2 regions of the Thalassospira lucentensis genome follow, and region 2 is predicted to be linked to the other one. Evidence: predicted binding sites of a transcription regulator. Region 2 holds the regulator's gene; the other holds the start of a gene.

Region 1 (6,827 bases), 1.3 Mb from region 2:
AATCAGGGTGCAAACCGTTTTGGTTTCCGCCGTGGCATTGAAGGGGGCGAACATTACGCCAAGAAGAAAAATCAGGCTGGTACGTTGCAAAACGCGATCCTTGTGGATGGGTAAAGTTCGAAGGGTAGGGACGAATGCTGAAGGTTCATTTAATCGTTTAACCCATGTTGTCCTGGCCTTTATCTACGGGCGGAAATTCAGATTGCCAAAATGCGGCAAAGCGGGTTTATGTTCCCGGTCCGGTTGCGCCACAATCCGGCAGCCAAAAAACAACAACGTCCAAGCAAGAGCCCCGCATGATCCCGTTCTTCGGTGAAGCCGCCGCCTTTACTGCCGCTATGGCTTGGGCGACGTCGAGCATGATTTTCTCCAACATTGGCGGCAAGGTCGGTGCGCAGACAGTCAATCGCGGGCGTCTTGCCTGCTCGATTACGTGTCTTACATTGCTGCATTGGCTGCTTGAAGGGCAGCCATGGCCGAATGCCGTGACATGGGAACAGCTTGGCTGGCTGTCACTGTCTTCGGTTCTGGGGCTTGTGATCGGCGATGCCATGCTGTTTCAGGCCTTTGTGACCCTGGGGGCGCGGCTATCGATGCTGATGATGTCGACCGTGCCGATCATGGGGGCGGTGTTGGGCTGGGTTCTGTTTGACGAAGTCCTCAGCCTTCAGGAAATGTCGGGTATTGCGCTTGGCATTGGTGGCATTCTTTTGGTCATCATGATGAAAAAGGGGCGCCCTGTCGGGCTGGAGGGACGCAATTATCTGGTCGGTATTCTGTTTGGACTTGGTGGCGCCATTGGACAGGTCGCCAATCTGGTGACGGCGAAATATGCACTGATCGGCGGCTATTCCGCACTGTCGGCAACATGGATCAGAACTTTTGTCGCGGTTGTGATCATGTGGGGAATTGCGATTGCCATGGGGCGTGCCCGACGCACGATCGTGGCGTGTAGTGCGCCGGATGTCGGGCGTTGGCTGTTTCTTGGTGCCTTTATCGGTCCTGCTTTGGGGGTATGGCTTTCGATGGTGGCGGTTCAGAATGCCAATGTCGGGATTGCCTCGACCCTGATGGCGTTGCCGCCGGTTCTGCTGATTGTTTACGAAGGTCTGATTTTGCGCCGCCCGGTCGGCCCGCAGGCCATCATCGGGACCTGCATGGCCTTTGGCGGGGTTGCCCTTTTATTCCTGCATTGATCGTTGTTTTTACCGCTGTCTGAACCAGATCGGGATGAATGCCAGATTGGAAATCAGGCTCACGCCGAACAGGATTGCTGCCCATAGCGGAAGATCAAGCAAGGCACCTGTGCCGCGAAGGCCGGGTGCGGCCGGTTCGGATGATTTTGATGCGTCTATTGTGTTTGGCGTATCTGTCATATCTGACGAATGGGTTAGGGTGACTTGATGCCCCATGCCGTCCGACACCAGGATTTTCCAATGCGAACCGGTTTGCCCGTCACGTGGCTGGGATGGCGTTGCAAGGGCAAAACGACCTGCACGATCCGTCCGGCCCTTTTGCCAAACCTTGCCATCCGGACCGGTTATCGTGACTTCGGCAAACATCATTGCCGTGCCATCGGTATATCCAAACTGATAGACGGTGGCGGACTGGCTTTGGTCGATTTGCCATCCGGCACCGTGGGCAAACGCAGGCAAGGGCCCCGCCAACAGCAGGGCTAAAGCCAGAATTCTGGGGCGAATAAATGCCATCATGACGGAATGTTATTGCGCAATGTCAAAGGTCATCGTGGCACGCAGATTGTGCACGCCCACACCTTCCTCGACATCGGGAAGATCAGCGGCAACACGGACCACCCATAGACCCGGCGCACTGATGCGGATTTTGGCAATGCCGCTGCCGCGATCGTCGCTCATGGTTTCGGTATAATAAGCATAGGAAGATGGTGTTTCGGTAAATCCGGCATAGGTTGCCAGAACGCTGGTCGAATAGGGCTGCCCGTTCAGCAGGACCTGAACATCGATATCATCCCCGATGCCTGTCGCGCGCGGATCGCTTAGGGGCACGATCTCAAGCGTGTGGCCGAGTGGTGTTGAAACAAACGCTGCATTTCCGTCACCGCCGGTCAGGTTCTTGGAAAACTTTTCAAAGCGCGAGGATGCAATGGCATCCGGATTCACATCCGACCCGCCTTCTTTCCAGCCATCGGGTGTCTGTGACCAGATCACCGGAAGGCGATGTCCGACAAGCCATGCCGGTTCGTCGGAAAGGGTAAAGGTACCGGTCAGATTGGGGGCATCCGCATTTTCGCTAACATCAAGATCGGTGGCGGCCGAGGGAGTGATTAATTGTGCGGCTACATGCTTTGGGGCTTCGGCTTCTTCGGCGGAGCCGAAAACATGGGTCGAATCGAGGATGAATACAGCAGTGTTTTTGTCATTTGCGGGGTCGGTTTTGCTGCTGGCGATGAATTCGTGGGCCGTTGCACCATAACCAATCAGGCACCCCAGCGCGGCAATTGCAAGCGGGGTTGTGAACTTTGATTGAAACATCTGCTATCCTTTGGGAGATTAAGGGAGTTGAAAGGCTGTGTGAACTTTTCAAAATTGTTCATACGAGTCAAGCTGATGATTCTGAAAGGGAATTCGTATGACCCGTGTGACCGTATCGATCGAAGACGATTTGATGGAGGCATTCGATGCCTTCCTTGAACATCGCGGCTATACCAACCGTTCCGAAGGTTTTCGTGACCTGATTCGGGAAAAGCTTCAGAACACCAAGCTTGACGAAGACACTGGCGGCGTTGGCATTGCGGTTCTGAATTACGTGTATGATCATGAAGAACGCATGCTGGCGTCACGCTTGATGAGCGCGCAGCACGAACATCATGACCTGACGGTCTCGACCGTGCATTTCCACATCGATCATGATACCTGCCTTGAAAGTGTTACCCTGCGCGGCAAGCTTGCCGATATCCGCAGATTTGCCGATCAGGTTCTGGCGCAGCCGGGGGTTCGCCATGGGCAGCTTTATTCCGTTCCGGGCGAACTGCATGTCGAAGCCCATCACCATGGCGATGACGATCATGGTCACGCCCATCGTCACGAACACCTGAAAATAACCACCTGAAACAGGATTTCGGCTGAATTGTTTTCTGAGGTGCTGCGCGGGTGTCGTGATCGTTCCTGTTCGCTGTGTATGAATTCTCTATCGCTGGAATGAGAACAAACTTGCAACATCCATTTTTTTATGAGAGTGTTCGCATTATGTTCTCAATGCGTTTGCCGGAAAATGGTTGGCGTGATGCCAGTTATCCGGCGGGGCACCTAGCGGTGGCGTTCCGCATTTAGGACCGGGGAACCGCCTGCGTTGCATCCTACCCGGCCCTGTGGAATAAGAGAGTTCGGAAAATGATTCAGACCGCGCTGCATTTGGTGGATAAAGATACGATGGATAAGCAGAAGGCACTCGAAGCCGCTCTTGGGCAGATCGAACGCGCATTTGGCAAGGGCTCGATCATGAAGCTCGGCCAGCGCGATAGTGCGGTGGATATTTCAGCCATTTCGACCGGATCACTTGGCCTAGATATCGGGTTGGGGATTGGCGGTCTGCCGCGTGGCCGCATCGTCGAAATTTACGGTCCGGAAAGTTCGGGTAAAACCACACTGGCCCTGCACACCATTGCCGAGGCACAGAAACTTGGCGGGACCTGCGCCTTTGTCGATGCCGAACACGCGCTTGACCCGGGTTACGCCCGCAAGCTTGGTGTGAATACCGACGAACTTCTGATTTCGCAGCCCGATGCCGGTGAACAGGCGCTTGAAATCGCCGATACGCTGGTGCGTTCCGGTGCGATTGATGTTCTGGTCGTCGATTCGGTTGCTGCCCTTGTGCCGCGTGCCGAACTTGAAGGCGAAATGGGTGATACCCATGTCGGTCTGCAGGCTCGTCTGATGAGCCAGGCCTTGCGTAAACTGACCAGCTCGGTGTCGCGTTCGAACTGCATGGTCATCTTCATCAACCAGATCCGTATGAAGATCGGTGTGATGTTTGGCAGCCCGGAAACCACCACGGGTGGTAACGCGCTTAAATTCTATGCGTCGGTTCGTCTTGATATCCGCCGTATCGGTCAGATCAAGGACCGTGACGAGGTCGTCGGCAACCAGACCCGTGTGAAGGTCGTCAAAAACAAGATGGCCCCGCCGTTCAAGCAGGTCGAATTCGACATCATGTATGGCGAAGGCGTTTCCAAGATGGGTGAAATCCTTGATCTTGGCGTCAAGGCCGGGATCGTTGAGAAATCCGGTTCCTGGTTCTCGTATAACTCGACCCGGATCGGTCAAGGCCGCGAGAATGCCAAAACCTTCCTGCGTGAAAATCCGGAAATGACCGCCGAAATCGAACGCAGCATCCGCGAAAGTGCTGGCCTGATCGCCGAAGCAATGACCAGCATGAGCGATGATGAACCGTCAAATGACGATGATGCGTGATTGCTGACTAACGATTGTCGCTAAATACATCAAACGGGTCCTTCGGGGCCCGTTTTTTGTTGTGAGGCGGGCAAATCCGCAATTGCCCCAAAATGATCAATATTGGCCGCAACCTGCAAAAAACAAAGGCATTCAGGCTGCCTTAATTGTGCCAAATCAGGGGTTTGGCAACGTGTGAGGGAACTTTGTCTTTTCGGCTCCGTTATGGATGGTGTGAACAAAATCACGTCGAGCAAACAGGAGAAACCGAAATGTCCGATTTTTGGAAAAAGATTTTCGCCGTTGCGATGATCTCCGGCATGGGCTTTGGCCTTGCCGCGTGTGAAACCGCCGAGGGTTTTGGCCAGGATATGGAAAATGCTGGTGAAGCCATTCAGGATGAAGCCAGCGAGTAAGGCATCATCGCGGATTTTCGTTCGCTGACGGGATTTTGGGATCAACTCCATCACCCGCAAGCGGCCAAAGCCTAAAAAGGAGATAACATCATGTTGGGTTGGGCAGTCTTTTGTCTCATTCTGGCGCTTGTCGCCGCCGTCCTTGGTTTTGGCGGCTTGGCAGGTACGTTTGTCGGGATCGCGAAGATCCTGTTCTTCGTCTTCCTCGTACTGTTCGTTGTTTCGCTTCTGGTCAACGCACTGCGTGGTCGTCGTCCACCGATCTGATCGCGGTATAGACAGTAATACGAGCAAACGGAAACGGGCGTGCTGCGGCACGCCCGTTTTTCTGCGTGACTTTTAAATCATCGATGCAGGAAAGAGTTGCCAGCCGGACGTGACCCCGACAAGATAGCAACCGATTTCGGAAGCCATATGCCTTGCGTCAGAAGCAGGCGGCGGCCGCCTTCAAAATCAACATGTCGTTAAAGGCAGGAGCATTCAAACGATGACTATTTTTGTGAAACGTATTCTGGCACTGGCCCTGATTGCGGGCTTTGGCATGTCGCTTGCCGCGTGTGAAACCGCCGCCGGATTTGGCCGCGATGTTGAAAAACTTGGCGAACAGATTCAGGAAGGCGTCGACAAATAACCATCACGCGTTTTGGAATTTACGAAAGCTCCCGCCGTGATCACCTGTTATCTTAAATATATTGTCGACATGCATAAAATCCCCGAGTTCGAGGATTATGCCCGTCGCTGGATTCCCATCGTCAACCGGATGGGCGGGACGCATCACGGCTATTTCCTGCCCCATGAGGGTGCCAGCAACATTGCATATGCCCTGTTCAGCTTCCCAAGCCTTGCGGCATACGAAGACTACCGCAATCGCATGGCCGATGATGACGAGTGTGTTGCGACACTCGAACTTGAAAAACGTAACCGCAGCATCATCAGTTACGAGCGCAGTTTCATGCGCCCGGTTCTTGATTAGGCAGGCATACCCGATCATGCCGTTGTGGTGTTCCGGTGCGATGCCGGATGCAGAAATCGTCACTTACAACACCGCAAAGCCTTTCCCCGACTGGACAGCACAGAGCCGAGCCGCTAAATAGGGCAGTCGCGCCGTAGGTTTGCGGCAGCGTTTGTTCCGCGTTTTCCGGGTTGGAGAGAGATGCAGACCGTTAACGATATCCGCACCACGTTTCTGGAATTCTTCCGCAAGAACGGCCACGAGGTCGTGTCTTCCAGCCCGCTGGTACCGCGTAATGACCCGACCCTGATGTTCACCAACGCAGGGATGGTCCAGTTCAAGAACGTTTTCACAGGTCAGGAACAGCGCGATTATTCACGCGCGACCACCTCGCAGAAATGCGTGCGTGCCGGTGGCAAGCATAACGATCTTGAAAATGTCGGTCATACCGCCCGTCACCACACCTTCTTTGAAATGCTCGGCAACTTTTCGTTCGGCGACTATTTCAAGGAAAACGCGATTGAATTCGCCTGGAACCTGATCACCAAGGAATACGGCCTCCCGGCGGACAAGCTGCTGGTCACCGTCTATCACACCGATGACGAGGCCCATGGTCTATGGAAAAAGATCGCCGGTCTGTCCGATGATCGCATCATTCGCATTCCGACGTCTGATAACTTCTGGTCGATGGGCGATACCGGTCCTTGTGGTCCGTGTTCGGAAATCTTCTTTGACCATGGCGACAAAATCTGGGGCGGTCCTCCGGGCAGTGCCGACGAAGACGGCGACCGGTTCATCGAAATCTGGAACCTCGTCTTCATGCAGTACGAGCAGATGGCGAATGGCGAACGCGTCAATCTGCCAAAGCCGTCGATTGATACCGGCATGGGCCTTGAACGTATTGCCGCCGTCCTTCAGGGCAAGCACGATAACTATGACATCGACCTGATGCGCGCGCTGATCGAAGCATCGGCGGACGCCACCAGCACCGATCCTGATGGACCGCATAATGTGTCGCACCGCGTGGTTGCC
Region 2 (6,827 bases):
CAACCTTGGCATGGATGTCCTGATCGAGGTGCACAACGCACCGGAACTCGAACGCGCACTGAAACTGAAATCAAAGCTGCTTGGCGTGAACAACCGCAACCTGAAAACGCTCGAAGTCTCCCTGACCACGACCGAAGAACTCGCTGGCATGGTTGATGACAGCCGGATGCTGGTCGCCGAAAGCGGCCTGTTCACACATGATGACCTCGACCGGATGGCAAAGGTCGGGGCGCAATGCTTCCTGATCGGCGAAAGCCTGATGCGTCAGGACGACGTCACCGCCGCCACCCGTAATATCCTTGGCCTCGCGGCCTGATACCGGAACAAGATACAGGCATGGCAGACAAACTTTCGCATATCGACGCCGCTGGTAATGCCGTCATGGTCGATATTTCGGCCAAGAGCGATACCGCGCGCATCGCCGTCGCAAAGGGCCGTGTCCTGATGTCGGCGGAAACGGCCCGGCTGATTGCCGAACACGGCCATAAAAAGGGCGACGTTCTTGGCATCGCCCAGCTTGCAGGAGTCATGGGGGCCAAGAAAACCCCCGACCTGATACCGCTATGCCATCCCCTGCCTCTGACCTCGGTCGAAGTCACCTTGGAACTGGCAACCGATACCGACGCAGTCGATATCGTCGCGACCTGCAAGACCACAGGCAAAACCGGCGTCGAAATGGAAGCCCTGACCGCCGTTTCCATTACCGCACTGACAGTATTTGACATGTGCAAGGCGGTAGATAAATCCATGCGGATTACAGATATCCGCGTCGTCCATAAGGAAGGCGGAAAATCGGGTCTTTTCACCGCCGACTGACCCCCGAAAGTACCGGAATTTCGTTTCTTGACCGAAAGAATGCCCTTAAACAGCGATTTTTCGGGTTCTGGTGCTTGACGAACGGCAAGAACCAAAGTAGAACATTCATGTATTCGGTTTGTTCTTATTACTGGTTCGGGAAAAATCATGCTGACGCGCAAGCAATACGAATTGCTGGTCTATATCGATAATTACCTTCGCGATCATGGCATCTCGCCCTCCTTTGACGAGATGAAAGAAGCCCTGAACCTGAAATCCAAATCCGGCATTCATCGCCTGATTACCGGGCTTGAGGAACGCGGCTTTATCCGACGCCTCGCCCATCGGGCCCGCGCGCTCGAAGTTCTGCGTCTTCCCGATAATAACGATGATGACGCGGCTGAAACACCCGCCAATGTGACATCCATCGCAACCGCGCGAAAGGCCGCCCACCGGCCGGCAACCGTGCCATCGGCCTTCTCGGACTCTGGTGAATCCGTCTCCCTGCCGCTGTTTGGCCGGATCGCGGCCGGTACCCCGATCGAAGCCCTTCGCGATCAGACCACAATGGTGCAGGTTCCTGCCGCCCTTTTGGGGACCGGCGACCACTATGCGCTTGAGGTTTCCGGTGATTCGATGATTGATGCTGGCATTCTTGATGGCGATACGGTTCTGATCCAGCGGTGTGAGCAGGCCAATGACGGCACCATTGTTGTCGCATTGGTTGACGACGCCGAAGCCACCCTGAAACGTCTAAAACGCGGTCGCGGCGAAGTTCTGCTGGAACCGGCCAATGCACGTTATGAAACGCGTGCCCTGTCGCCGGACCGTGTCCGCATTCAGGGACGCCTGATAGGTCTGCTGCGCCAATACTGATCAGACAAATACCGGAATATCGAAAACGCCGTCAGCCCGTCTGGCGGCGTTTTTATTTGACCACTCTGCCCCCGATAATAATCCACGGCCAGGTGTCGGACGTTTCACGCACGGTTTCAATCACCGGAGCACTCCCCGGTCGCAGGGAAACCGATACACCGCCCTGCCACCACAGCATGTCATCATCAATGACCGTCACATCACGCGCGCAGATATCACGCGGCATATCGCGTTTCAGGCTGATGATCATATCGGCATGGCGGCACGCATAGAACGGATTGGCAAAATCATTGGCAACAATCACCCGCTGTCCTCCGACACTCACAGAACAAACCGCGGCATCGCATTTCTCGATAATCTGATCGACATCATGATCAGCAATGCCAAACCGCGCCATCCAGACCGATTGCTGAAAATCCGATATGCCTTCGGGCAGGATAAGCCTGTTTTGCTCCCGGTCCCGGATGGCCCAGCTTTCCTGATCCCCGGAAACCAGAATATCCGCCGGGCGATACAGGATTTGCGCCATCATCGCCACGCATAGCGGAATGACAGCCAACCGGGCAATCGCGTTCCCCCGCCAGACCAGCCACCAGGCAATCGCCATCATGATACCGATGGCAAATACGGCACTGAACTGCTCGACATGCCAAAGCCCCCACGCCTGATCGGCAGCAAGAGAGGCCGTTTCAATCAGCAGGGTCAAACCCGGCTTCATCAACCACAAGGGCAATGCCCCGGCCCCGAACGGCATCAGAACAAGCGTCGCCACAATCAAAGGCATCACCCAAAACGCCATAACCGGAATGGCAATCAGGTTGGACACGATCCCGATCATCGAAATCCGCCCGAAATGAAACCCGATGATCGGGGCGGTCACTGCGGTTACCAGCAATCCGGTCACCACCAGCCCGGCAAAAAACAGCCAAAGCCGGAAGGCCCATGACCGGTCCCCAGACGCCTCAAACCATCGCCTGCCCGGCCCATCGTAAAATGCCACCAGCACCGATACCGCGGCAAAGGAAAGCTGAAAGCTTGGCCCCAGCACCGCATCGGGTCGCAATATCAAAACAACAAGCGCCGCAATCGCCACCAGCCGAAGCGATATCGCCCGCCGGTCCAGCAACAACGCCGCCCAGACAATCGTCAGGGTGATAAAGGCCCGCTGTGTTGGCACACTGGCCCCCGACAGGCCAAGATAAATCACGGCGGACACCATCGCCCCGATGGCCGCCCATTTCTTGATCGGAAACCGCAATGCAATGGCCGGAATGGCCGCCAGGCCAAACCGCAGGAAAAAGAACACCGTCCCGCTTAAAAGCCCCATATGCAGACCGGAAATCGCCAACAGATGCGCAAGCCCCGATTTGCGCAGATCATCCGCCGTCTCTTCGCCGACATCACCTCGTTCGCCAACGATCAGCGCCTTGGCAATGCCTGATTCAGGCCACGCAAGAACACGATCAATTTCCTCCATGATCGCAAGACGCAAATACTCGATCCGTTCCGATAACGGTTGCAGAAAACCCGCATCCGCCGCCGTCACCACACGGTATTGATGGCCAAAAACAAAACCGGTTGCCCCGATCCCGTCCAGATACAAACCGCGTGAAAAATCCGGATCCCCCGGAACGGACGCCGCACGCAATGGAAACAAACGCGCCTTGGCAGCAATCCGGTCCCCGACTGCAAGCCCGTCCCCACCCGGCAGGCTCAATCGCACCTTCCAGTCAAATGCCCTGTCCTCAAGCCCCGCGATCCGGATCGGCACCACGGTCATGCGCATCCGCCCGCCGCGCGGCTCCAGCAGCGTGATGTCGCCCTCGATCTCTGTCATGTAAAGCGTCTTGGTCAGAAGCCCGGATGGCGCCATTTCAAGATGGATGGATGCGATCAGCAACCCGCTGCAAAAGCCGGTCATTAGCAAAATGCCGAAGAATGGCAAAATCCAGCGCCGCGAAATCCACAATCCCGACAGCAAAAGAATCACTGCAAGCCCGGTTTGCTCGACTGTCAAACGCGCTGGAAGTGAAAAATACGTCCCGCATCCCAACCCGAAGAATATAACCGCACACAGGATCCAGGAATTTCTGCGCGCGGCCAACAACAATCCAGTTTGCGAAATTAATTCCGCAACATATTGATTTTTATTAATTCCATTGCGACTTATTCGACGAATGTACAATAGCCTGCCCGGCACACAGTTTCTATCTATCATCGGCTGTGGTGCAACACCGCCGCATATGTGTTATAGCGTGCACGCCAAAAGTCATTACGACAAGCAACAACATCCAGCCAACGGATAGAGTGAATGACGGTTGTTACCCGTTTTGCCCCGTCTCCGACCGGGTTTCTGCATATCGGCGGCGCACGCACCGCCCTTTATAACTGGCTTTACGCCAAACACACCGGCGGCAAATTCCTGCTGCGTATCGAAGACACTGACCGGGAACGTTCAACCCCCGAAGCCGTCGAAGCCATTTTTGACGGACTGAACTGGCTTGGCCTGACCGCAGACGAAGAACCGACCTTCCAGTTCGCCCGTCGCGACCGCCACGCCGAAGTCGCCCATGAACTGATCAAGGCCGGCAAAGCCTATTATTGCTATTGCTCGCAGGAAGAACTTCAGGAAATGCGCGAAAAGGCGCGCGCCGAAGGCCGCCCGATGAAATATGACGGTACCTGGCGCGACCGCGATGCCTCCGAAGCCCCGGCTGGCGTCAAGCCCGTCGTGCGCCTCAAGGCGCCGCAGGAAGGCGATGCCGTAATTTCCGATCAGGTGCAGGGTGATGTTCGCGTTGCCAATGATCAGCTTGACGATTACGTCATTCTGCGGGGCGATGGCACACCGACCTATATGCTGTCGGTCGTGGTGGATGACCACGACATGGGTATTACCCATGTGATCCGTGGTGATGACCACCTGACGAACGCATTCCGCCAGAAAGCACTTTATGACGCCATGGGTTGGGATGTCCCGACATTCGCCCATATTCCGCTGATCCACGGGCCGGATGGCGCCAAGCTGTCCAAACGCCATGGTGCGCTCGGTGTTGACGCCTATCGCGATGAAATGGGCTTCCTGCCCGAAGCCGTAAACAACTACCTGCTGCGTCTTGGCTGGGGTCACGGTGACGAGGAAATCATTTCCCAGGATCAGGCCATCGAATGGTTTGACATCAAAGATGTTGGCAAGGGTGCGGCCCGTTTCGACTTCGCCAAGCTTACCAACCTGAATGGCGTTTATCTGCGTCAGGCAGATGATACCCGCCTTGCAAACGACATTGCACCGCTGATCGCAAAACAGATTGGCGTCGATGCAATTGACGCAGCGCAAAAAGAAATCTTGATCAAAGGCATGTCAGGGCTTAAAGAAAGAGCCAAGACACTCATCGAGCTCGCCAACTCTTCGGCCTTCTATGTTACAGACGGCGTCACGTCGTTTAACGAGAAAGCTCAGTCCCTGATTGATAGCGCCCCCGAAGGCCTGTTTGCCGAACTGGCAAAGGAACTCGACGCGCTTGAAAACTGGACCGAAGAGAACGTTGACGCAAGCGTTCGCAACATTGCCGAAAAACTCGATCAGAAGCTCGGCAAAGTCGCGCAGCCCTTGCGGGCCGTGCTCACCGGTTCCAACTCATCGCCTGGCATCTTCGAAGTAATGATTGTGCTTGGCAAATCCCAAACGCTGAAACGCATCCGCAAATTCGATGCTAAATAACGGCGTAGAATAAAAAACTTAAACACTGAATTTGCGCTTTGTGCGCCGCAGCACTATGCTGCACACAACTTGAAAACCGTGTTCGTTCAAACAGGGAAGGAAAAATAGTCATGGCTCAGAATTCCAAGACTTCCCACACCGTGACACTGACCGACAATGCCACTGGCAAGTCGATCGAATTGCCGGTGATCGAGGGTAGCGTTGGTCCGTCTGTAATCGACATTCGGAAACTCTACGCCGATACCGGATATTTCACCTATGACCCGGGTTTCACCTCGACCGGCTCCTGCCAGTCCGAGCTGACCTATATTGACGGCGACGTCGGCATTCTGCGTCACCGCGGCTATGCCATTGACGAACTTGCCGAACAATCCGATTTCCTCGAAGTTTGCTATTTGCTGATTTACGGCGATCTGCCGAACGCAAAAGACAAGGCGCAATTTGAAAATGACATCACCATGCACACCATGGTGCATGAACAGATGCGCAACTTCTATAACGGTTTCCGCCGCGACGCCCACCCGATGGCCATCATGTGCGGTGTGGTTGGCGCGATGTCTGCTTTCTATCATGACAGCACCGACATCAACGATCCGAACCAGCGTCTGATCTCGGCCTATCGCCTGATCGCGAAAATGCCGACCATCGCAGCGATGGCGTACAAATACTCGATCGGTCAGCCGTTCCGTTACCCGAACAACAAACTCGGCTATGCAGAAAACTTCCTGCAGATGATGTTCGGCAATCCGTGCGAAGAATATGAAGTCAATCCGGTTCTTGCACGCGCAATGGATCGTATCCTGATCCTTCATGCCGACCACGAACAGAACGCATCGACCTCGACCGTTCGTCTGGCCGGTTCTTCGGGTGCAAATCCGTTTGCATGTATCGCTGCCGGTATTGCATCCCTCTGGGGTCCGGCACATGGCGGTGCGAACGAAGCCGTTCTTAAAATGCTGAACGAAATCGGCGATGTGAAAAACATTCCGGAATTCGTCAACAAGGCAAAAGACAAGAACGATCCGTTCCGTCTGATGGGCTTTGGTCACCGCGTTTACAAAAACTACGATCCGCGCGCCAAGGTCATGCAGGAAACCTGCCACGAAGTTCTCAAAGAACTCAACGTACAGGACCCGCTACTTGACGTTGCACAGGAACTCGAACGCATCGCACGTGAAGACGAGTACTTCATCGAGAAGAAACTCTATCCGAACGTCGATTTCTATTCGGGCATCATCTTCAAGGCGATGGGCATTCCAGTCAGCATGTTCACCGTGCTGTTCGCAGTCGCCCGTACCGTCGGCTGGATCGCCCAGTGGAAAGAAATGATCGAAGATCCGTCGCAGAAAATCGGCCGTCCGCGCCAGCTGTTCACCGGTGTTTCCGAACGTCCGTTCGTTCCGGTCAACAAGCGCTAATCTGCGCCAATACCGAC

Evidence for each region. The regulator LexA, encoded in region 2, represses DNA repair genes until DNA is damaged. The targets are predictions, from matches to a motif close to ATGTTCTANTTTGGTTC.
Region 1: a site for LexA is predicted at 3,181-3,197, ahead of recA (recombinase RecA). Genes of this name have one in related genera too.

Annotation. Positions count from the first base shown of each region.
Region 1 covers NZ_CP136684.1:2,590,171-2,596,997, forward strand. Annotated here, with positions in the region: gene blaOXA (class D beta-lactamase) at 1-90, opposite strand, end outside; gene R1T41_RS12560 (DMT family transporter) at 297-1,196, shown strand; gene R1T41_RS12565 (hypothetical protein) at 1,206-1,712, opposite strand; gene R1T41_RS12570 (DUF4198 domain-containing protein) at 1,722-2,510, opposite strand; gene nikR (nickel-responsive transcriptional regulator NikR) at 2,608-3,087, shown strand; gene recA (recombinase RecA) at 3,369-4,448, shown strand; gene R1T41_RS12585 (hypothetical protein) at 4,799-4,843, shown strand; gene R1T41_RS12590 (DUF1328 domain-containing protein) at 4,934-5,110, shown strand; gene R1T41_RS12595 (entericidin) at 5,331-5,474, shown strand; gene R1T41_RS12600 (NIPSNAP family protein) at 5,511-5,816, shown strand; gene alaS (alanine--tRNA ligase) at 5,997-6,827, shown strand, end outside.
Region 2 covers NZ_CP136684.1:3,914,958-3,921,784, forward strand. Annotated here, with positions in the region: gene trpC (indole-3-glycerol phosphate synthase TrpC) at 1-316, shown strand, start outside; gene moaC (cyclic pyranopterin monophosphate synthase MoaC) at 316-816, shown strand; gene lexA (transcriptional repressor LexA) at 964-1,671, shown strand; gene R1T41_RS18950 (ComEC/Rec2 family competence protein) at 1,724-3,856, opposite strand; gene gltX (glutamate--tRNA ligase) at 3,983-5,392, shown strand; gene R1T41_RS18960 (citrate synthase) at 5,503-6,810, shown strand.